2 regions of the Ancylobacter sp. TS-1 genome follow, and region 2 is predicted to be linked to the other one. Evidence: predicted binding sites of a transcription regulator. Region 2 holds the regulator's gene; the other holds the start of a gene.

Region 1 (11,648 bases), 210 kb from region 2:
AGGAGAAAAAGGCCAGAAGGTCAAGGGCGGCGTCACGGGAGCGTCATCCCGGACGCGCCACCGGCGCGATCCGGGATCGCGTGACGACGGTAGAGCGATCCCGGCTCTTCGCTGCGCGCCGGCCGGGATGACACCCGGATGGAGGCTAGCGCCCCTGCCGCAGCGCCGCCAGCACGTCGAGCCCGGCATAGCCGTCCGGCTGGACACCCATCCTGCGCTGGAAGCCGGCCACGGCGCGCATGGTCATGTTGCCCACGCGCCCGTCGACGCCGCCGGTGTCGAAGCCCGCCTTGGTCAGCCGGCGCTGCACTTCCTGGATCTCGGCCAGCGTGAGCGCGCGCTCGCCGCCCGGGAACGGGGTGATGAAGGGATCGCCGCCCAGCACCCGGTCGCCGAGATGGCAGACCGCCAGCGCGTAGTTCATGGAGGGGTTGTAGCTGCGCACGGCGTAGAAATTCTGCGTCAGCAGGAAGCACGGCCCGTCCGTGCCGACCGGCGCCCACAGCCGCGCCTTCGCCTTGGAAAAGGCGAACCTGCCCCCGCCCGCCGGCTTCACGCCGAGCTTCGCCCAGTCCTCCACGGTGCGCCAGGCGCGCGCGTCGGCATATTTCTCCGGCACGCCCTGCATCGTCACCTCGAAGCCCCAGGGCAGACCGCGCTGGTACTTGCCGCGCTGGATCAGGTAGCGCGAGGAGCCGGCCAGCGCGTCGGCCACGCTGTAGGGCGAAGGGTGGCCGTCGCCGTCATAGTCGACGCCGAGATTCAGCCAGACCTCCGGCATCCACTGGGTGTGACCCATGGCGCCGGCCCAGGAGCCCAGCATCTCGTCCGGCTCGCCCCAGCCGCGCTGGACCACGGCCAGCCCGTTGAGGAACTCGGTCTCCCAATATTTGCGCCGGCGCGGCTCGCCCCAGGCGAGCGCCGCCAGCGAGGGAAACACCGGCTTCATGTGGTCGGGATCGGTGACAAGCTCGCCGAAGGCGCTCTCCATGCCCCACAGGCCGAGCAGCACGTCCGGCTCGACGCCGAAATCCTTCTCCAGCCGCTTGAGCAGCGCGGCGTTCTGCCTGGCGGCGGCGCGCCCGGTGTTCAACCGCCACTCGGAGATGCGGCGGTTGAGATACTGCCAGAGCTGCTCGCGGAATTCCGGCTGCGCGCCGTCCTTGGCGTAGACCGAGGTGTCGGGCTTGAGGCCCGAAGTCACGCGGTCATAGATCCCGTCGGAAATCCCCCGCGCGCGGGCCCGGGCGCGAAACTCCACGACCCAGGTGTCGAAGGACTGGCGGGCGCTCTGCGCCGATGCCGCGCCCACGCCGAACGGACCGGCCGCGACGAGGCACATACCGGCGCCCGCGAGGAAGGCGCGCCGCGTCGGCCCCGTGCCCGGTCCGGGGCGGCGGGCTCCGCCGTCGAGGGAATCGTCGCTCACATCACGTCTCCTGCCGTTCCGGCATGCTGGGCAGGGATCGCGGCACAGGCAAGGCGTATCCTGATCCGCCTAGACCGGCGCCGGCGTCAGCGGCACCAGTTCGCCGGCCCGCGCGCGGCGGCCGACGATGCGCTCCACAAGCGCGGCGTCGAGCGGCGTGCCGGTGGAGAACAGGCGCAGCGGCGCCGGGCTGGAGGCGAAGGCGACCGGGCCGAGCAGCGAGGATAGCCGGCGGGCGATCGCCGCCGCCGGATCGACCCAGCGCACCGGCCAGGGCGCCACCTTCTGCAGCCGGTCCAGCACCAGCGGATAATGCGTGCAGGCGAGCACCACCGTATCGGTGCGCGCCTTGCTCTCGCGCCCCTTGCCCTCGCGGACGAAGGCCGGGGCGATTTCGGCCGCGAACGCCTCGTCGGGCACCTCGGCGCCGGACAGGGCGAGCTCGGCAAGGCGCGCGAGATCGGTACTGCCGACCAGCGTCACGCGGCAGTCCCCGGCAAAATCGCGAATCAGCGCCTGCGTGTAGTCGCGCTTCACCGTGCCGGGCGTCGCCAGCACGCTCACCTGCCGCGTGAGCGAGCGCTCGCAGGCCGGCTTGATGGCCGGCACCGTGCCGATGAAGGGAATGGCATAGCGCGCCCGCAGCGCCGGAAGCACCAGCGTCGAGGCGGTGTTGCAGGCGATGACCACGGCATCCGGCGCGAGCCGCGCGGTAAGCGCGTCCATCACGGCCACCACGCGCCCGACGAGATCCGCCTCGCTGCGCGGGCCATAGGGGAAGCCGGCATCGTCGGCGGCATAGACGAAGCGCGCATCCGGGCGCGTGCGGGCAAGCTCGCGGAAGACCGAGAGGCCGCCGAGGCCGGAATCGAACACGATGATGGTCGGCGCACGATGCGCGGCGACAGGCGGTTGAAGCGGCAGCGACGACACGACGGACGGCCCCGTTGACGAAGCGAGAAGCGAGACGCCGGGCGTGCCGGTGGAGCCGGAAACGGGAGAAGCCTCGATACGCATCTGATGTCCTCCATCCCGGGCATCATTGTGGCGCATCTTGGTGAACGGAACGTTGCGGAAGTCCCCTCCCCGTCCCGCCGTTCCGGCTCAGTCCGCCGTCTCGTCGTCCGTCGACGTCCTGCGTTCCCCGGCAAGGCGAGCGGCGGTGCGCTCCTCGCGGGTGCGCCGGCCCTCCACCAGCGCGGTGACCATGCCGTGCAGCGTGGCGATATCCTGCCGGGTGAGGCCGACGCGGTGGAAGATGTTGCGGATGTTGCGCGTCGTCACCGGCTTCTTCTGCTCCGAGCGGAAGAACAGCGCCTCGTCCAGCTCGCGCTCGATATGGTCGAAGAAGGCGAACAGGTCCGCCTTGTCGGCGATCGGGTAGCGGTCGGGCTGCTGGAAGGGCAGCGCCCCGCCCGACGCCAGCTTGAACCATTCATAGCCGACCACCGCCACCGCCATGGCGAGGTTGAGCGAGGCGAAGGCCGGGTTCACCGGCAGAGTGAGGATGACATCGGCGAGCGAGACCTCTTCCGTGTAGAGCCCGGTCCGCTCGCGCCCGAACACCAGCGCCACGTTCTCGCCGCCGGCAATGCGCCCGGCCATCTCGGCAACGACCGCATCCGCCCCGAGCACGGTCTTCTGCATGCCGCGCTCGCGCGCCGTGGCGGCGGCGACGAAGCTGACGCCCGCCAGCGCCGAGCGCAGATCCGGAAAAAGCTCGGCATTCTCGAGGATGCGGTCGGCGCCGGAGGCGAAGGTGACGGCCTTGGGGTTGGGCCAGCCCTCGCGCGGATTGACGAGGCGCAGCCGCGACAGGCCGAAATTGCCCATGGCGCGCGCAGCCGAGCCGATATTCTCGCCGAGCTGCGGCTCGACGAGGATCACCACCGGCCCGCCTTCCGGCCATGCCTTGGTGCTGTCGGTACCGGCGCCGGACATCGCGTTCCCCGCTGATCGTCGTTCTCGAAGGCCGCTGATATAGCCGCGCGGCGCGCAATTGCGAAGCGTTCGGGCGCGCGAGCAAGGCCCTATGGCCATACCGCATACCAGATGCCAGGAAAGCTGGCGTGGAGAAGGCCGGACTCCGGGTCGTTTGGTCGAAAATTGGCCCGGGACCTGCTTTCCCTGAGGGGGACGGCGCGGTATCACCCGCGCATCCGGCGTCTGCCCGCGCGGACACGCGCCGCGACCCCTCCGACAACGATTGCCGTGCGAGGTGAATGTTCATGGCGAAGATCAAGGTGGCGAATCCGGTCGTCGAGCTCGACGGCGACGAGATGACCCGGATCATCTGGCAGTACATCAAGGACAAGCTGATCCACCCCTATCTCGATGTGCCGCTGGAGTATTACGACCTCAGCGTCGAGAACCGCGACGCCACCGGCGACCAGGTGACGATCGACGCCGCCGAGGCGATCAAGCGGGTGGGCGTGGGCGTGAAGTGCGCCACCATCACGCCGGATGAAGGCCGCGTTGAAGAATTCGGCCTCAAGAAGATGTGGCGCTCGCCCAACGGCACCATCCGCAACATTCTCGGCGGCGTGATCTTCCGCGAGCCGATCATCTGCAAGAACGTGCCGCGCCTCGTGCCCGGCTGGACGCAGCCGATCATCGTCGGCCGCCACGCCTTCGGCGACCAGTACCGCGCCACCGACTTCCTGTTCCCCGGCAAGGGCACGCTGTCGATCAAGTTCGTTGGCGAGGACGGCGCGGTCATTGAGCACGAGGTCTACAAGGCCCCGAGCGCCGGCGTCGCCATGGCGATGTACAACCTCGACGAATCGATCCGGGAATTTGCCCGCGCCTCGCTGAACTACGGTCTGGCGCGCAACTTCCCGGTCTATCTCTCGACCAAGAACACCATCCTCAAGGCCTATGACGGGCGCTTCAAGGACATCTTCCAGGAAGTCTTCGACGCCGAGTTCAAGACCGAGTTCGACAAGCGCAAGCTGACCTACGAGCACCGGCTGATCGACGACATGGTGGCCTCGGCGCTGAAATGGTCGGGCGGCTATGTCTGGGCCTGCAAGAACTATGATGGCGACGTACAGTCCGACATCGTGGCGCAGGGCTTCGGCTCGCTCGGCCTGATGACCTCGGTGCTGATGACGCCCGACGGCCAGACCGTCGAGGCCGAGGCCGCCCATGGCACGGTGACGCGCCATTACCGCGAGCACCAGAAGGGCAAGGAGACCTCGACCAACTCCATCGCCTCGATCTTCGCCTGGACACGCGGCCTCGCCCATCGCGCCAAGCTCGACGACAATGCCGACCTCGCCGCCTTTGCGAGCACGCTGGAGAAGGTGTGCGTCGACACGGTGGAGGGCGGCGACATGACCAAGGACCTCGCCCTGCTGGTCGGCGCCGACCAGAAGTGGCTGTCCACCACCGGCTTCCTCGACAAGATCTCCGAGAACCTGTCGAAGGCGCTTGCCTGATCGGTCCCTGCCTGATCGACCCTCCCGGGGCGCCTCGCGCGCCCCGGGGCCTCGCCCCGGCGGGCGGTGTCAGTCCCGCGCCTCATCCTTCTTCAGTTCATCACCGGCGATGTCCGCCCGGCGGCTCAGCGCGTGCGGGCCCTCCTCGTCCCGCGCCATGGCGCGGACGCGCAGGCCGATCTCGGGATGCCGGCGGATCACGTCGGCGAGGTGCTCGGCCTCCAGCATCAGCAGCATGCAGCGCGTGCGGGCCCGCGCCGTCGCCGCGCGCCGCGCGGAATGCAGCAGCGCCATTTCGCCGAAGAACTGCCCGTCGCTCAGCACCGTCGTTTCCTCGGCGAATTCCAGCACCACCTCGCCCGAGGCGATGAAGTACATGGAGCGCGCCGGGTCGCCGCGCCGGGCGATGATCTCGCCGGGCTGGGCGGTGTGGGCCGAGAGCACCTTGTGAATCTCGCCGATGCCGGCGGCGTCGAGATCGGCGAACAGCGGCACGCGCGCCACCATGCCCCAGGTGATGATGAAGTCGCGCCGCTTGATCACGTCGACGAAGGAGGTGGCGATGATGCCGACCGGCAGCGCGATCATCACGATGCCCGTCACCATCGTTATACCCGCGATGATGCGCCCCGCCGCCGTGACCGGATAGACATCGCCATAGCCGACCGTCGTCACCGTCGCCATCGCCCACCACATGGCGGCCGGGATCGAGCCGAGATGGTCGGGCTGGACGCTGCCCTCCGCCACATACATCGCCGAGGCGGCGATGAGCACCGCCGCCGCCAGCAACCAGAAGCAGGCGATGAGCGACTGCCGCTCGCGGTGCAGCACCTCCAGCAGCGACTGCATGCCGGGCGAATAGCGCACCAGCTTGACGAAGCGCAGCAGGCGCAGAATGGCCAGCGTGCGCAGATTGACGCCGAACAGGGCCGAGATGACGAAAGGCAGCCAGGCCAGCAGGTCGATGATCGCCACCGGCGTCAGCATGTAGCGAAGCCGGGCGCGCACGGGCTGGGGGCCGCGGTAGCGCGGATCCTCCACCGACACCCACACGCGCAGCGCGTATTCCGAGGCGAAGACGATCAGCGACAGCAGTTCGAAGGCGTGAAAGAGCGCGTAGTCCTTCAGCAGCAGGCTCGGGACCGTCTCGAGAATGGCCGCCAGCACGTTGATGACGATCAGCACGATGAGGCCGAGATTGACCCATTCGGACCAGCGGTCGCGCGCGGAATCGCGTTCCAGTATCTCGTAGAGGCGCCGTCGGCGCGCGCGCCATCCGGCGGCGGTGAACCAGCGCCTGTCGTGCCTGCGCGCCGTCATGCCCGGCCACTCCCCCGACCGGAAACGCCCGGCAGCGCGGCCTCAGCCGGCGAGCGCCTTCTCGATAGCCGCCAGCGCTTCGCCGGCGCGGGCCCCGTCCGGGCCGCCCGCCTGCGCGAGATCCCGCCGCCCGCCGCCGCCCTTGCCGCCCAGCGCCTCGGCGCCGTGCCGCACCAGCGCCACGGCATCGTAGCGGTCGGTCAGGTCATCGGTCACGCCGACGACGAGGCCGGCGCGTCCCTCGTCGGTGACGCCGACAATGGCGACGATGCCCGAGCCGATGCGCTTCTTGCCCTCGTCGACGAGGCTCTTGAGATCCTTCGGGTCGATGCCCGTGACCTCGCGGGCGAGCAGCTGCACCGCGCCGACGGTGCGGGTCGGCTCCTCGGCCCCGGTGCCGCCGCCCATGGCGAGCTTGCGCCGGGCCTCGCCGAGCTCGCGCTCCAGCTTGCGGCGCTCCTCGACCAGTTGCGCGATGCGCGCCTCGACCTCGCCGACCGGCGCCTTGAGCAGGCCGGCCGCGCCCTGCAGCGCCCGGCTCTGCCCGTTCAGGTGATGGCGGGCGCCATCGCCGGTCAGCGCCTCGATGCGGCGCACGCCGGCGCCGACCGCGCTCTCGCCCAGCACGCTGACAATGCCGATGTCGCCGGTGCGCGCCACATGGGTGCCGCCGCACAGCTCGACCGAATAGGGCGCGCCATTGCCGGGATCGGTGCCCATCGCGACGACGCGCACCTCCTCGCCATATTTCTCGCCGAACAGCGCCCGCGCGCCGGAGGCGATGGCATCGTCCACCGCCATCAGCCGCGTCACCACCGGCTCGTTGCGCAGCACGATGCGGTTGGCGATGTCCTCCACCTGCCGCAGTTCCTCGTCGTCGAGGGGCTTGGGGTGGCTGAAATCGAAGCGCAGCCGGTCGGACGCCACCAGCGAGCCCTTCTGCGCCACATGATCGCCGAGCACGCGGCGCAGCGCCTCGTGCAGCAGATGGGTGGCGGAATGGTTGGCGCGGATCGCCTGCCGGCGGTCGGGGTCCACGGTGAGCACGACAGGCGCGCCGACGGTGAGCGTGCCCTCCTCCACCTCGACCTCGTGGACGAAGACGTCGCCGAGCTTCTTCTGGGTGCCCAGCACGCGGACGCGCAGGCCCGCCTCGCCGGCCAGCATGCCGGTGTCGCCGACCTGGCCGCCGGATTCGCCGTAGAAGGGCGTCTGGTTCAGCACCACCAGCCCGCGCGCGCCGGCCTTCAGCTCCGGCACGCGGCGCCCGTCCGCCACCAGCGCCGTCACCGCGCCCTCGGCCGCCTCGGTGCCGTAGCCGAGGAACTCGGTCGCCCCGACATCCTCGCGCACGCCGAACCACACCGTATCGGTCGCCGCCTCGCCGGAGCCGGCCCAGGAGGCGCGGGCCTCGGCGCGCTGGCGCTCCATCGCCGTGTTGAAGCTCTCGACATCGACGCTGATGGCGCGCGCGCGCAGCGCGTCCTCGGTCAGGTCGAGCGGGAAGCCATAGGTGTCGTAGAGCTTGAAGGCGGTCTCGCCGGAAAACTTGGCGCCGGCGCCGAGCCCCTCGCTCTCCGCCTCGAGGATCGACAGGCCGCGCTCCAGCGTCTTGCGGAAGCGGCTCTCCTCCAGGCGCAGGGTCTCGGCGACCAGCGTCTCGGCGCGCACGATCTCGGGGAAGGCGCGCCCCATTTCGCGCACCAGCACCGGCACCAGGCGGTGCATCAGCGGGTCGCGGGCGCCGAGCAGCTGCGCGTGACGCATGGCGCGTCGCATGATGCGGCGCAGGACATAGCCGCGCCCTTCATTGGAGGGCAGGACGCCATCGGCGACCAGGAAGGTCGCGGCGCGCAGATGGTCGGCAATGACACGGTGGCTGGCCTTTTGCGGGCCGTTGGCCGGCACGTCCGTCATCTCCTCGACGGCGCCGGTCAGCGCGCGCATCAGGTCGATCTCGTAATTGTCGTGCGTGCCCTGCAGCACCGCCGAAATGCGCTCCAGCCCCATGCCGGTGTCGATGGACGGGCGCGGCAGGTTCACGCGCTCGCCGCCCGGCAGCTGCTCGAACTGCATGAAGACGAGGTTCCAGATCTCGATGAAGCGGTCGCCATCGGCATCGGGCGAGCCGGGCGGGCCGCCGGCGATGTGCGCACCGTGGTCGTAGAAGATTTCCGAGCACGGGCCGCAGGGGCCGGTGTCGCCCATCTGCCAGAAATTGTCCGAGGTGGCGATGCGCACGATCTTCGAGTCGGGAAGTCCGGCGATGCGCTTCCACAGCGAGAAGGCCTCGTCGTCCTCATGGTACACGGTGACCATGAGCTTATCGACCGGCAGCTCGAATTCGCGGGTGATCAGGTTCCACGCGAACTCGATGGCGTTCTCCTTGAAATAGTCGCCGAAGGAGAAATTGCCGAGCATCTCGAAGAAGGTGTGATGACGGGCGGTGTAGCCGACATTGTCGAGGTCGTTGTGCTTGCCGCCGGCGCGCACGCATTTCTGCGAGGTGGCGGCGCGCGAATAGGGACGCTTCTCGATGCCGGTGAAGACGTTCTTGAACTGCACCATGCCGGCATTGGTGAACATCAGCGTGGGGTCGTTGCGCGGCACGAGCGGCGACGATTCGACGACCTGATGACCGTTCTTCGCGAAATAGTCGAGGAAGGTCGCACGTATCTCGTTAACGCCGCTCATGAAACCCGGATCCACCGATGAGAAGTAGCGGCGCCTGTGGCGGCGCCGGCCCGCGCCGGCGCGGGCGCAACGGTTCTAACGAGGCACCAATCCCTTGTCCAGAAAGCGCCACGCGCCCGCGCCGGGCCCGCCGGCCCCGCCCTTCCCGGTTCCCTGCCTCACAAACGCGAACGCCCCCGCCAGACGGCGAGGGCGTTCCATTATCGCGCTCGCGACCGTCGACCCGGCGCGTGCAGGCCTGCCCGCCACGCGCCCGCCGGTTTCCGGCCTCGCCAGCCCCCGGCCATCCCCGCCCGCATCGGGCGAGGCGGTGCCGGGCTCAGCCTTCGGCCTCGCCCTCGTCTTCCTCGCCCGCCTCGGCGCCGGCGAGGATCTGCTCGGCGATGAGGCCGGCATTCTGGCGGATCGTCGCCTCGATGCGTCCGGACACGTCGGGATTCTGCCGCAGGAAGTTCTTGGCGTTCTCGCGGCCCTGGCCGAGGCGCTGGCTGTCATAGGAGAACCAGGCGCCGGACTTCTCGACCACGCCGGCCTTGATGCCGAGGTCGATGAGCTCGCCCATCTTGGAGACGCCCTCGCCATACATGATGTCGAACTCGACCTGCTTGAAGGGCGGCGCCAGCTTGTTCTTCACCACCTTCACGCGGGTCTGGTTGCCCACCACCTCGTCGCGCTCCTTGATTGCGCCGATGCGGCGGATGTCGAGGCGGACCGAGGCATAGAACTTGAGCGCGTTGCCGCCCGTCGTGGTCTCCGGGCTGCCATACATCACGCCGATCTTCATGCGGATCTGGTTGATGAAGATCACCATGGTGTGGGAACGGTTGATCGAGGCGGTCAGCTTGCGCAGCGCCTGGCTCATGAGCCGCGCCTGCATGCCGGGCTGGTTGTCGCCCATCTCGCCGTCGAGCTCGGCGCGCGGGGTCAGCGCCGCCACCGAATCGACCACCAGAACGTCCACCGCACCGGAGCGCACCAGCGTGTCGGCGATCTCGAGCGCCTGCTCGCCGGCGTCCGGCTGCGAGATCAGCAGGTTGTCGAGGTCGACGCCCAGCTTGCGGGCGTAGATCGGGTCCAGCGCATGCTCGGCGTCGATGAAGGCGCATACGCCGCCCTTCTTCTGCGCCTCGGCGATGGTGTGCAGCGCGAGCGTGGTCTTGCCCGAGGATTCCGGCCCGAAAATCTCGACGACGCGTCCGCGCGGCAGGCCGCCGATGCCAAGCGCGATATCAAGCCCGATCGACCCGGTGGAGACCGTCTCGATCTCCATGATCTTGTCGTTCTTGCCGAGGCGCATGATCGAGCCCTTGCCGAAATGGCGCTCGATCTGAGTAAGCGCGGCGTCCAGCGCCTTGGCCTTGTCCATGGAAGATCCTTCAACGAGTCGCAGAGACGCTTGAGTCATCGCCGGGCTCCGGGCTGTATGCAAGGGGAGGATCGGGGTTTGCCGAATGTTGGCCGAGTTGTACCCGTTTTGTTCGATGTTCGCAATATGTTCCACCAACAAATACCGGCATTCGCGCGATTTCTCTCAGCGGCTGCGCGCCGTTCCGGGCAGCCGGCCATCGCCCCTCGTTGCCGGAGCCGCCGCGCGCCCGCCTGCGGGGCCGAACCGCCGCCCCGCCTCGATGGACAGGCCGATGCCGACCGAGCCGAAAGTATCGCCCTCGATAACCCTGGCATGGGGCAGTTCGCCGATGATGGCGCGGCGCACATGCGCCAGGCGCGTCGAGCCGCCGGTCAGGAACAGAGCATCGATGTCGCCTGCCCTCAGCCCCGCAAGGGCGAGACAGGAGGCGATCCGGCCGCTGATGCGGCTCGCCAGCGCCCCGGTGCGTTCGGCGAGATCCTCGGCGCTGATGTCGACGGCGACGTCCGGCCCCATCCAGTCGAGCGCGAGGCGGGTACGAGGGTTGGAGGCAAGCCGGATCTTCGCCTTCTCCACGGCACCGACCAGCGCATGGCCGCGCCGCTCCTCGATGGCGCGGATCAGCCGGTCGATCAGTTCGGGCCGGGCGGCGTCACGCCGCACCTGCCGTACCTCGGTCAGAACCTTGGGGTCGTAGAGGCGGTTGATCCGGTGCCAGGTGGCGATGTCGTGGAAATAGCTCGACGGCACGTTGAGGTCCGCCCGCTTCATCGGGCTGTTGTGCCCGAGCAGCGGCGTCACCGACCGCAAGGCCAGCACCCGGTCGAAATCCGTGCCTCCGATATGCACGCCATCATTGGCGAGGATGTCCTCGCCGCGCTCCACCCTGCGTCGCCGGTCGGGGCTGAGGCGCACGATCGAGAAGTCCGACGTGCCGCCGCCTATGTCCGCGATGAGGGCCACCTGCTCGGCGTCGATATGCTGCTCGTAATCCAGCGCCGCCGCGATCGGCTCGAACTGGAAGCAGACGTCACGGAAGCCGATTTCATGGGCGATCACGCGCAGCGCGTCCTCCGCGCGGCGGTCGGCGGCCGCATCGCCATCGACAAAATGCACAGGCCGCCCGTGCACGACGGAGGTAAGCTCATGGCCGAGACAGCCCTCGGCCTGCTCCTTCACGCCCTGCATATAGGCGCCGATCACATGGCGGAAGGCGACGCGCCGGGCACCGATCTGTGTCTTCTCGTCGATCAGCGAACTGCCGAGCACGGATTTGAGCCCGCTCATCAGCCGCCCCTCCACACCCTCGACATAGGCGTCGATGGCGGCACGGCCGAGCCGGCGGGCGCCTTCGCGATCGAAGAAGATGGCGCTCGGCAGCGTGGACTCTCCGCCC
Region 2 (11,648 bases):
CGTCCGGAGGCCGGCATCCCCGCCCACGCCGCCTATGAGACGGCGCGCGAGCGTCTGGAGAAGGTCGTCGCCGCGCTCGACAGCGCGCTGCCCAACCTGCCGAGCGAGGACGCCTTCCATCAGCCGGTGGCGGCGCAGTCCAACACCGCCCCCACCGCCTATCGCGACATGGTGGAGCGGGCGAAGGAATACATCCGCGCCGGCGACATCTTCCAGGTGGTGCTGTCGCAGCGTTTCGAGGCACCGTTCGCGCTGCCGCCGTTCTCGCTCTACCGCGCGCTGCGGCGGATCAACCCGGCGCCCTTCCTCGTCTATTTCAACTTCGGCGGCTTCTCGCTGGTGTGTTCCTCGCCGGAAATCCTCGTCCGGCTGCGCGACAACACCGTCACCATCCGTCCCATCGCCGGCACCCGCCGGCGCGGTGCCACCCCGCATGAGGACAAGGCGCTGGAAGAGGAACTGCTGGCCGATCCGAAGGAGCGCGCCGAGCACCTGATGCTGCTCGACCTCGGCCGCAACGATGTCGGCCGCGTCGCGAGGATCGGCTCGGTGCATGTCACCGACAGCTTCTTCGTCGAGCGCTACAGCCAGGTCATGCACATCGTCTCCAATGTCGAGGGCGAGATCGACCCGCGCCGCGATGCGCTCGACGCGCTCACCGCCGGCTTCCCGGCCGGCACGGTCTCGGGGGCGCCGAAGGTGCGCGCCATGGAGATCATCGACGAGCTGGAGAGCGACAAGCGCGGCATCTATGCCGGCGCCATCGGCTATTTCGGCGCCGACGGCGAGATGGATACCTGCATCGTGCTGCGTACCGCCGTGGTGAAGGACGGGCGCATGTACGCGCAGGCCGGCGCCGGCATCGTCTACGACTCGGTGCCGGAGAGCGAGCAGCAGGAATGCGTCAACAAGGCCAGTGCCCTGTTCCGCGCCGCCGAGGAAGCGGTGCGCTTCGCCGCCCGTTCCGGCCGGGGGCAGTGATGGCGGCGGGCGGACGCATGCGTCACGAGCGATGGCGGGGCTGGCGATAGAACACGCCACCGGACGGCGCGGCTTGACCCCGCGCCGGATGACCCCCTAGAGCTTTTGCAGCCGGCATGCGGCCGGCGGATGGACGCACGATGATCCTGCTCATCGACAATTACGACAGCTTCACCTGGAACCTCGTCCACTATATCGGCGGACTCGGCGCCGAGGTGGAGGTGCGCCGCAACGACACCCTCACCGTCGACGAGGCCATGGCCATGAAGCCGGAAGCCATCGTCATCTCGCCGGGTCCGGCGACGCCGAACGAGGCCGGCATCTCCTGCGCGCTGATCGAGCGCGCGGCGAAGGAAGGCGTGCCGGTGTTCGGCGTCTGCCTCGGCCATCAGGCCATCGGGCAGGTGTTCGGCGGCGACGTGGTGCGCGCCCCGCAGCCGATCCACGGCAAGCTGTCTCAGATCGCCCACAGGGGCGAAGGTGTGTTCCGCGGCATCAACGGTCCGCTCAAGGCGACGCGCTACCACTCGCTGGTGGTCAAGCGCGACACCCTGCCGGCGGAACTCGCCATCACCGCCGAGACCGATGACGGGCTCATCATGGGCCTCTCGCACCGGAACCTGCCGGTCTACGGCGTGCAGTTCCACCCCGAGAGCATCGCCTCCGAGCACGGCAAGACCATTCTGAAGAACTTCCTCGACCTGGCGCGGGACTGGAACGCCGGCCCGGGCCGGAAGCAGGCGGCATAAGCCAAGACGACAGGCGGGGACGCGCCGGGACAACGCGGGGACACATGGACAACCTCAAGCCCATCATCGGCAAGCTGGCCACCGGCACCACGCTGACGCGTGCGGAGGCGGCCGCCGCCTTCGACGTGATGATGTCGGGCGAGGCCACGCCCTCGCAGATCGGCGCCATCCTCATGGCGCTGCGCGTGCGCGGCGAGGATGTCGAGGAGATCGCAGGCGCGGTCTCGACCATGCGCGCCAAGATGCTGCGCGTCGAGGCGCCGGCCGAGGCGGTGGATGTGGTGGGCACCGGCGGCGACGCCTCGGGCTCCTACAACATCTCGACCTGCGCTTCCTTCATCGTCGCCGGCGCGGGCGTGCCGGTCGCCAAGCACGGCAACCGTGCGCTGTCGTCGAAGTCCGGCGCCGCCGACGTGCTGATGGCGCTGGGCGTGAAGATCGACCTCACGCCGGAGCAGATCGGCCACTGCATAAGCGAGGCCGGCATCGGCTTCATGTTCGCCCCGGCGCACCACCCGGCGATGAAGCATGTCGGGCCGACCCGCGTGGAACTCGGCACCCGCACCATCTTCAACCTCATCGGCCCGCTGTCGAACCCGGCCGGCGTCACCCGGCAGATGGTCGGCGTGTTCGCCCGCGCCTGGGTCGAGCCGATCGCCGAAGTGCTGCGCACGCTGGGCTCGGCCCATGCATGGGTCGTGCACGGCTCGGACGGGCTGGACGAGATCACCACCACCGGCCCGACCTCCGTCGCCGAGCTGAAGGACGGCGCCATCCGCACCTTCGAGATCGCGCCGGAGGAGTACGGCCTCGCCCGCGCGACGCCCGAATCCCTCAAGGGCGGCGACGGCGCCGCCAATGCACTGGCGCTGCGCGCCGTGCTCGACGGCGAGCCGAGCGCCTATGCCGACGTCGCCCTGCTCAACGCCGCCGCCGCGCTGGTCGTTGCCGGCAAGGCTCCGGAGCTTGGCGCCGGCCTCGAACGCGCCCGCGCCAGCCTGAAGGGCGGGCACGCGGCGAAGGCGCTGGAGACCCTGATTGCGGTCTCCGCTCTCGCGGCGGTCGAGTGAGGGGAACCGGGAACATGGGCGATATTCTCGAACGCATCGGCGCCTACAAGCGCGAGGAGATCGCGAGCGCCAAGGCCGCGCGCCCGCTCGAACAGTTGCGCGCTAGCGCCGAGGCGCAGCCGCCCGCGCGCGGCTTTCTCAAAGCCATCGAGGCGAAGATCGCCGCCGGGCGCACAGCACTGATCGCCGAGATCAAGAAGGCGAGCCCGTCCAAGGGGCTGATCCGCGCCGATTTCGACCCGCCGGCACTGGCGAGCGCCTATGAGGCGGGCGGCGCGGCCTGCCTGTCCGTTCTCACCGACAAGCCCTCCTTCCAGGGCGCGCCGGAATTCCTCGTCGCCGCACGGGCGGCCTGCGCGCTTCCCGCGCTGCGCAAGGACTTCATGCACGACACCTATCAGGTGTTCGAGGCACGCAGCTGGGGCGCCGACTGCATCCTCGTCATCATGGCCTCCGTCGACGACGCGCTGGCGCGCGATCTCGTCGACACCGCCCACGGCCTCGGCATGGACGCGCTGGTCGAAGTGCACGACGACGCCGAACTGGACCGCGCGCTGGAGCTGCCGGCGCGGCTCGTCGGCATCAACAACCGCAATCTGCGCAATTTCGAGGTGACGCTGGAGACCTCGGAGCGCCTCGCCCCCCGCATCCCGGCCGATCGCGTCATCGTCGGCGAGAGCGGTATCTTCACGCCGGCGGACATCGCCCGTCTGGCGGCGGTGCGGATCGACACCATCCTCGTCGGCGAGAGCTTGATGCGGCAGGCCGACGTCGCCGCAGCGACGCGCGCTTTGCTGGCGCCCGCCGCGCCGGCCCGCGCGGCCGGTTGAGAGGGCGGGCGATGACCGACGCGCCCCGTCTCACCCATCTCGACGCTGCCGGCGCCGCCAACATGGTCGACGTCGCCGACAAGGCCGTTACCGACCGCGTGGCTGTGGCCGAGGGCCGGGTCGCCATGCAGGCGGCGACGCTCGACCTCATTCTGTCCGGCAACGCGAAGAAGGGCGACGTGATCGGCACCGCGCGCCTCGCCGGCATCATGGCCGCCAAGCGCACGCATGAGCTGATCCCGCTCTGCCACGCGCTGCTGCTCTCGAAGGTCGCGGTCGACATCGAGCCCGATCCGGCCCTGCCCGGCCTGATCGTGCGCGCCACCGTGCGCACCAGCGGCCAGACCGGCGTCGAGATGGAGGCGCTCACCGCCGTCTCGGTGGCTTGCCTCACCGTCTACGACATGGCCAAGGCGGTCGACCGCTTCATGCGCATCGAGGCCGTGCGGCTCCTCGAGAAATCCGGCGGCCGCTCCGGCTACTGGCAGGGCGAGTAACGGAGGCGGCAATGGCGCTGATGCCGGTCGACGAGGCGCTGGCGCGCCTGCTCGCGGCGGCCCGTCCGCTTGAGTCCGAGACCGTGCCGCTCGACGGCGCGCAGGGTCGCGTGCTCGCCGCGCCGGTCATTTCCCGCCGCACCACCCCCGGCGCCGACGTCTCGGCCATGGACGGTTATGCTGTGCGGGCGCAGGACGTCGCCGACGTGCCCGCGACGCTCGCGCTGATCGGCGAATCCGCCGCCGGCCGTCCCTTCCCGGGCGATGTCGCGCCGGGAACGACCGTCCGCATCTTCACAGGCGCGGTGCTTCCTGAGGGCGCCGACGCTGTGGTGATCCAGGAAGATACGCGCCGCGCGGGCGAGGCGGTCACCGTCACCGAGGCGGCGACGATTGGCCGGCACATCCGCAGGGCCGGCGGCGATTTCGCCACCGGCGAGACGCTGCTGGAGCCCGGCCACCGGCTGCGGGCCCGCGACCTGGCGCTGGTCGCCGCCGCCGATATCGCCGAGCTGCGCGTGGCCCGCCGCCCGCGCGTCGGCCTGCTGTCGACCGGCGACGAGCTGGTGCGGCCGGGCATGGGCGCGGCGGCGCACCAGGTCATCGTCTCCAATCTCTACTCCGTCGCGGCGCTGGCCCGCGATGCCGGTGCCGAGGCGATCGACCTCGGCATCCTGCCCGACGACATGGACGCGACGCGCGCTGGCGTGCGGGCGGCGCTTCGTGCCGGGCTCGACGTGCTGGTGACGACGGGCGGCGCCTCGGTCGGCGACCACGACCTCATCGCCCCCGCGCTCACCGCCGAGGGCGTTGAACTCGCGGTGCACCGGATCGCCCTTCGGCCGGGCAAGCCGCTGATGTTCGGCCGCCCCACCGACGGCGCCACCGGCCCGCTGGTGCTCGGCCTGCCCGGCAACCCGGTTTCCGCCCATGTCTGCGCCCTCCTCTTTCTGGTGCCGCTGCTCCGGGCGCTACAGGGCCTCGCCGTGCCACCCGGCCCCCAGTTCCAGCCCGCCCGCCTCGCCGTCGAGGTGAAGGCCAACGAGCAGCGCATGGATTTCCAGCGCGCCGAGATCGTCGGGTATGAGAGCGGCGTGCCGCTGGTGCGCCCGCTGCCGGTTCAGGACAGTTCCATGCTGCGCAATCTCTCCCGCGCCGACGTTCTGCTGGTGCGCCGGCCGCACGCGCCGGCCGCGCAAGCGGGAGAACTGTGCGAGATTCTGCCTCTCGAGGATTGACCGGGCGCCCGGCTGCCTGTGTGCTCGCGCTCGGGCAGAGAGCCGGCGAGGGGACGGGGCGCATGGACATCAACATTGCCGAGGTGCTGGATGAGGTGCGCGCGGCGTTCGACCGCTATGAGCGCGCGCTGGTGGCGAACGATGTCGCCGCGCTGGACGACCTGTTCTGGGACGACCCCACCACCATCCGCTATGGCGGCGGCGAGAATCTCTACGGCATAGGCGAGATCCGCGCCTTCCGCGCCGCCCGCTCGCCGGCCGGGCTGGAGCGCATGCTGGACCGCACGCAGATCACCACCTATGGCCGCGACTTCGCCGTCGCCTCGACCCTGTTCCGGCGCGGCTCGACGCCCGGCAAGGTCGGCCGGCAGATGCAGACCTGGATGCGCACGCCGGCCGGCTGGAAGGTCGTCGCCGCCCATGTCAGCCTCATCGACGACAAATGACCCAGCGGCATCGGCCGCATGAAGTGCTTGGTGAAGCTGGGCGCGCCGGCTAATGATGCGAATGGCGGCCCGCTCCCTCGCCGCCTCATCAGATTCGTCGTTCGCGCATGTCGGTGCTGCCTGTCCGCTTCCCGCTCGAACCGCCCGCCGGCGTCGGCCGGCGGGGCCGCGTGACGCGCGCCGAGGAACTGCGCATGCAGCTTGCCGACGAGATCACGCGCGGCACGCTGCCGCCCGGCACCGCGCTTGACGAGACGGCGCTGGCGGCGCGTTTCGGGGTCTCCCGCACGCCGGTGCGCGAGGCGCTGCGCGAGCTGAACGCCTCCGGGCTCGTCGATGCCCGCCCCCATCGCGGCGCCGTGGTCGCGCGGCCGAGCGTCGACCGGCTGCAGAACATGTTCGACGTGATGGCGGAGCTGGAGGCGCTGTGCGCCGGGCTGAGCGCGCTCGCCATGACGCCGCAGGAGCGCCGGCAGCTCGAACGGCTGCACGCCGACATGGGCGAGCTGATGCGGCTGGGCGACTTCACCGCCTATCGCGAGGCGAACGAGCAGTTCCACACCTCGATCTATGCCGGCAGCCACAACGACTATCTGATCGAGATGACGGTCGGCACGCGCCGGCGGCTCTCGCCCTTCCGCCGTGCCCAGTTCCGGGCGCTGGGCCGCCTCGCTCTCTCGCACACCGAGCACGACCGGGTGACGACGGCCATCCTGCGCGGCGACCGCGACGCCGCCGCGAACGCGATGCGCAGCCATATCGCCATCGTGCACGACGCCTACGAGCAATACGCGCAGACCGTCTGACCGCAGCCGGCCGGACGACGAATCGGGGCCCGCAAGTCCCCTCGGCACGACCTCTGGATACCTCCCGCGCGGGCCCCGCCACGCGCCGCCGGCGCCCTCGCCTTGAGAACACACGCGTTTTCCGGCCCTTAGCGATGCCTTTACCCATTGTGGAACACAATAGGAACGGATATATTTGTTCGCGATTTGTTTCAGTCCGGCATCAGCCGTCAGACGGGACCTACGGATGCTTACCCGCAAACAGCATGAGCTGCTTCTCTTCATCAATGAACGCCTCCAGAAGGACGGCGTGCCGCCCTCCTTCGAGGAGATGAAGGATGCGCTCGACCTCAGGTCGAAGTCGGGCATCCACCGGCTGATCACGGCGCTGGAGGAGCGCGGCTTCATCCGCCGCCTTCCCAACCGCGCGAGGGCACTCGATGTGGTCCGCCTGCCGGAAGACGCGCAGCCGTCCAAGCCCGCTCCCCGTCCCTTCGCGCCCAACGTCATCGAGGGCAATCTCGGCCGTGTGCGCCCGGCGAACGAGGACGACGAGACGCGGCGCGTGGTGCCGATCCCGGTCATGGGCCGGATCGCCGCCGGCACGCCCATTTCCGCCATCCAGTCGCGCGACCACACCATCGGCATGCCCCCTGAGATGCTGTCCGGCGGCGAGCATTTCGCGCTGGAAGTGCGCGGGGATTCGATGGTCGAGGCCGGCATTCTCGACGGCGATCTCGCGCTCATCCGCAAATGCGACTCGGCCAATACCGGCGAGATCGTGGTGGCGCTGATCGACGACGAGGAAGCCACCCTCAAGCGCCTGCGCCGCAAGGGCGCCTCGGTGGCGCTGGAGGCGGCCAACCCGGCCTATGAGACCCGCATTTTCGGTCCCGACCGGGTGCGCATTCAGGGCAAGCTGGTCGGGCTGTTCCGGCGCTACTGAACCTCCATCGGCGCTTCGGCGGGCGTTGAATCGTCTTCCACGTCGCGCATCGGCTCCTTTGACGCCGGTTGCTTTGATGTCAGTGCCGCTGATGCGGGGGCTTTTGACGTGTGTCCGCTTGATGGCGGTAACGTCTGCGCCTTCGGCTCCCAGGGACGCGTGCCGGCCGCCGGGCGGGCCGCCACCAGGCGCCAGCCGCCCTCAGGATTGCGATAGCCGGCGATTCCGCCGATAGGCCGGGCGGGATCGACCCGCACCACGGTCGCCGCGCAATCGTCGGGCGGCGCGAAGGGCGTCACCAGTACGCGCGCGAGACGGCAATCATCCTCCAGCGACTCCCTCTGGCGCGACAGCGCGGCAAGGCCGCCCTCGGGAAGCGGCAGCGTGCAGCCGGCCATGTCGCAGGCGGCGCCGGCCGTGACCTGCGTCGCGCCGACCCGCGCGCGGTCGCCATCCGCGTTGAGCCATTGCTCGACCGCGAAGCGGCCGGCGAGCCCGCTCATGCGATCGCCCATCACCGCCAGCGCACCGTCCGCGCCCCTCACCGCCACCGTCCGCGCCTGCGCGTCCACCAGCAGGTCGGGCCGCGGCGCACTCGCGGTCGCCCACAAAGCGAGCCCGGCCAGGGCGGGCGCCACCAGCACCAGACGCGAGCGCGCGAGGCAGAGCACCACCAGGGCGAGGCTGAACAGGGCAAGGCTCACGGCCGGCATCGCCCGCACGCCGCGATCCGCCCCCGGCAGGGCGGCGACGGCATCGGCGATGGCAAGCATTGCGCCGATGCCCCAGCCCATCACCCGCCATATCGGCTCGTCCCATCCGAACGGCATCAGCAGGGCGCCGACCAGGCCCATCGGCATGACGATGAACGACACCACCGGCATCGCCGCCAGATTGGCCAGCAGGCTGAGCGGCGCCAGCCGCTGGAAGTGGAAGGCCGCGAACGGCGCCGTCGCCAGTCCCGCCGCCAGCGAGCCCAGCACCAGCGCCGCGAGGTAGCGCGCCGGCACTGCGAGCACCGGGGCGCTCACGCCCGGCGGCGCGGCGATGAAGCGGCCGAACCGCTCATAGGCGGCGACCAGCGCCAGCGTCGCCGCGAACGACATCTGCGCGCCCGGATCGAGCACCGCCCAGGGCGTCAGCGCCATCACCGCCAGCGCCGCGAGCGCCAGCGTGCGCAGGGTGAGCGCCGGCCGCCCGAGAACGACGCCGGAGAGCACCAGCAGCGTCATCGCATAGGCGCGCTGGGTCGGCACCTCGGCGCCGGACAGAAGCAGGTAGAAGCTCGCCGAAGCCACGGCCGGCAGCGCCGCCCAGGCCTTGATCGGCCGCGACAGGGCGAGTTCCGGCACCAGCGCCAGCAGGGCGCGCGCGAGAAAGAACACCGTGCTGGCCACCAGCGCCATGTGCAGACCGGAAATCGAGAGGATGTGCGAGAGGCCGGCGATCCGCATGCTCTCCTCGATCGGCTCGCCCACCGCGTCGCGCAACCCGGTGACGAGCGCCACCGCGACCCCGCCATCCGCGCCCGGCAGCGTCGCCCGGATCCGCGCGGCGATGGCGCGGCGGGTGCCGTCAAGCCAGGTGGCGAGGCTGAGGCTCCAGGGCGGCGCGCCGGGCGCCGGCGCCGCCTCCGGCCGGCCCAGCGCGAAGCCGGTGGCGCCGATGCCGTCGAACCAGATCGCCCGGCCGAAATCGAATCCGCCGGGATAGGCCGGCCCGGGCGGCGGGCCGAGCGTGGCGCGCAGGCGCACATGGCTACCCACAGCCGGAGGGTCGCGTCCCGTCAGCGTCACCCGCACGCGCTGCGGCGGCTCGGCCGGCGGGCGCGCGAAGCCGGTGACGAGAAGGGTGATCCGGCTGCCGCGCGGGCGCTGCTCGGCCGCCTCGACGAAACCGGTCAGTTCGGCCGCGTAGAGCGTGCTGCCGAGCACCGGATGCGCCATGCGCTGTACCTGCAGCCCGGCCACCGCGAAGCCGAGCGCGACGACGGCAAGCAGCGCGAAGAGATGGAAGCCGAAGGGCCGCTCCCGCCGCCATGCGGCCAGCGCGGCGAAAACGCCGGCCGGCACGAAGCCGGCATAGGCCAGCGGTTCCTGCGGCGCGGCGAAATAGAGCGCGGATCCCAAGGCGAAGGCGACTGGCAGGAACAGGAAGCCGCGCCGGTCGTCGAGTTCGCGCGCCAGAGCGGCGGAAAGGCCGCCGAGTAGCGCCGCGAACGGCAGTCCCGGCCAGCGTCCGGTGACGCCGAGGGCGGGCCTCGCGGCCGCGAGCACCGCCACCCGCGCCCCCCGGCGGCGCGGCATGTCCTTGCCCGGAATGTCCTCTCCCGGCGGCGCCTGCATCCCCGCACGGCCCCCTTCCGCACGCCCCCTTGCGCACTCCCGATGAAGGTCGCGGACACGCCCGGCGCACGCGCCTGTGACGGGCCGGCGGCGTCTCGGGCGATCCTGCGCTTTTCCCGTGTCGCGCACCTATGGTACACGCACCGTCCGCGCCCGCCACGCAGCAACCTTCACGCTTTGACGCCGCTGACATTCCCCGGCGCGAGACGAAAGAGCCATGTCCGAGACCGTCGTCACCCGCTTCGCCCCTTCGCCCACCGGCTTCCTGCACATTGGCGGGGCGCGCACCGCGCTGTTCAACTGGCTCTACGCCCGCGCCAAGGGCGGCACGATGCTGCTGCGCATCGAGGACACCGACCGCCAGCGCTCCACCCCGGAAGCCATCGACGCGATCATCGACGGGCTGAACTGGCTCGGCATCGACTGGTCAGGCGACGTCATCTACCAGTTCGCCCGCGCCGAGCGGCACCGCGAGGCGGTGGAGCAGATGATCGCCGCCGGCCGCGCCTATCCCTGCTACGCCTCGGCGGCGGAGCTGGAGGAGATGCGCGAGACCGCCCGCAAGGAGGGCCGCCCGCCCCGCTATGACGGGCGCTGGCGCGACCGCGACCCGTCCGAATACCCCACCGACCGCAAGCCGGTCTTCCGCCTCAAGGCGCCGACCGAGGGCGAGACGGTCATCGACGACCTCGTGCAGGGCCGCGTCGTGATCCCCAACAAGGACCTCGACGACCTCGTGCTGCTGCGCTCCGACGGCACGCCGACCTACATGCTCTCCGTGGTCGTCGACGACCACGACATGAACGTCACCCACATCATCCGCGGCGACGACCACCTGACCAATGCCGCGCGTCAGACGCAGATCTACCATGCGCTGGGATGGGAGGTGCCGAAGATGGCGCATATCCCGCTCATCCACGGGCCGGATGGTGCCAAGCTCTCCAAGCGCCACGGCGCGCTCGGCGTCGATGCCTATCGCGCCATGGGCTACCTGCCCGCCGCGCTGCGCAACTACCTCGTCCGCCTCGGCTGGAGCCATGGCGACCAGGAGATCTTCTCGACCGAGGAAATGACCTCCCTGTTCGATCTCGACCGGGTGGGACGCTCGGCGGCGCGCTTCGATTTCGCCAAGCTGGAGAGCATCAACGGCCTCTATATGCGGGCGACGCCGGACGCGGAGCTTCTGGCGGCCATCGACACGCTGCTGCCGCACATCCCCAATGGCGCGAGCATCGCCGCGGCGCTCACCCCGGAGCGGCGGGCGCAGCTTCTGGCCGCCATGCCGGGGCTGAAGGAGCGTGCGAAGACACTCATCGAACTCATTGATAATGCTTCATATATTCTGAACGTTCGCCCGCTGCCGATCGAGGAGAAGGCGCAGGCGCTGCTGACCGGGGAGGCCCGGCGCCTGCTCGCCGCAGCGGCCGAGAAGCTCGCCCGCGTGGCCGAGTGGAACGCCGTCGAGACCGAGGCGGCGGTGCGCGCGACGGCCGAGGAGCTCGGCGTGAAGCTCGGCGCCATCGCCCAGCCGCTGCGCGCCGCGATGACCGGAAAGACGACCTCTCCCGGTATCTTCGACGTTCTGGCCGTGCTCGGCCGGGAGGAGTCGCTGGCCCGCATCGCCGACCAGACCGGCTCGCTCGCGGCGGCGTAAGATCTCCGTCTAGCACGGCGCGCAGGTGGAGGTGAATTCGTTTCGCCGCCACCGCACGGCCGCATTGCGGTACCAATTTCGCTGCGCTTGCGAGGGCGGATCGAAAC

The links. Region 2 encodes LexA, which represses DNA repair genes until DNA is damaged. Its sites were predicted from a motif close to TGTTCNNNNTGTGTTCNG; they were not measured.
Region 1: a site for LexA is predicted at 10,366-10,383, ahead of recA (recombinase RecA). Genes of this name have one in related genera too.

Annotation. Positions count from the first base shown of each region.
Region 1 covers NZ_CP045144.1:1,160,338-1,171,985, forward strand. The annotation lists gene GBB76_RS05665 (lytic murein transglycosylase) at 146-1,342, opposite strand; gene murI (glutamate racemase) at 1,499-2,446, opposite strand; gene GBB76_RS05675 (RNA methyltransferase) at 2,534-3,370, opposite strand; gene GBB76_RS05680 (NADP-dependent isocitrate dehydrogenase) at 3,658-4,869, shown strand; gene GBB76_RS05685 (cyclic nucleotide-gated ion channel) at 4,939-6,189, opposite strand; gene alaS (alanine--tRNA ligase) at 6,232-8,883, opposite strand; gene recA (recombinase RecA) at 9,203-10,288, opposite strand; gene GBB76_RS05700 (Hsp70 family protein) at 10,415-11,648, opposite strand, start outside.
Region 2 covers NZ_CP045144.1:954,077-965,724, forward strand. The annotation lists gene trpE (anthranilate synthase component I) at 1-981, shown strand, start outside; gene GBB76_RS04680 (aminodeoxychorismate/anthranilate synthase component II) at 1,122-1,730, shown strand; gene trpD (anthranilate phosphoribosyltransferase) at 1,775-2,800, shown strand; gene trpC (indole-3-glycerol phosphate synthase TrpC) at 2,815-3,630, shown strand; gene moaC (cyclic pyranopterin monophosphate synthase MoaC) at 3,642-4,127, shown strand; gene glp (gephyrin-like molybdotransferase Glp) at 4,139-5,365, shown strand; gene hpxZ (oxalurate catabolism protein HpxZ) at 5,428-5,811, shown strand; gene GBB76_RS04710 (GntR family transcriptional regulator) at 5,919-6,617, shown strand; gene lexA (transcriptional repressor LexA) at 6,844-7,542, shown strand; gene GBB76_RS04720 (ComEC/Rec2 family competence protein) at 7,536-9,887, opposite strand; gene gltX (glutamate--tRNA ligase) at 10,105-11,541, shown strand.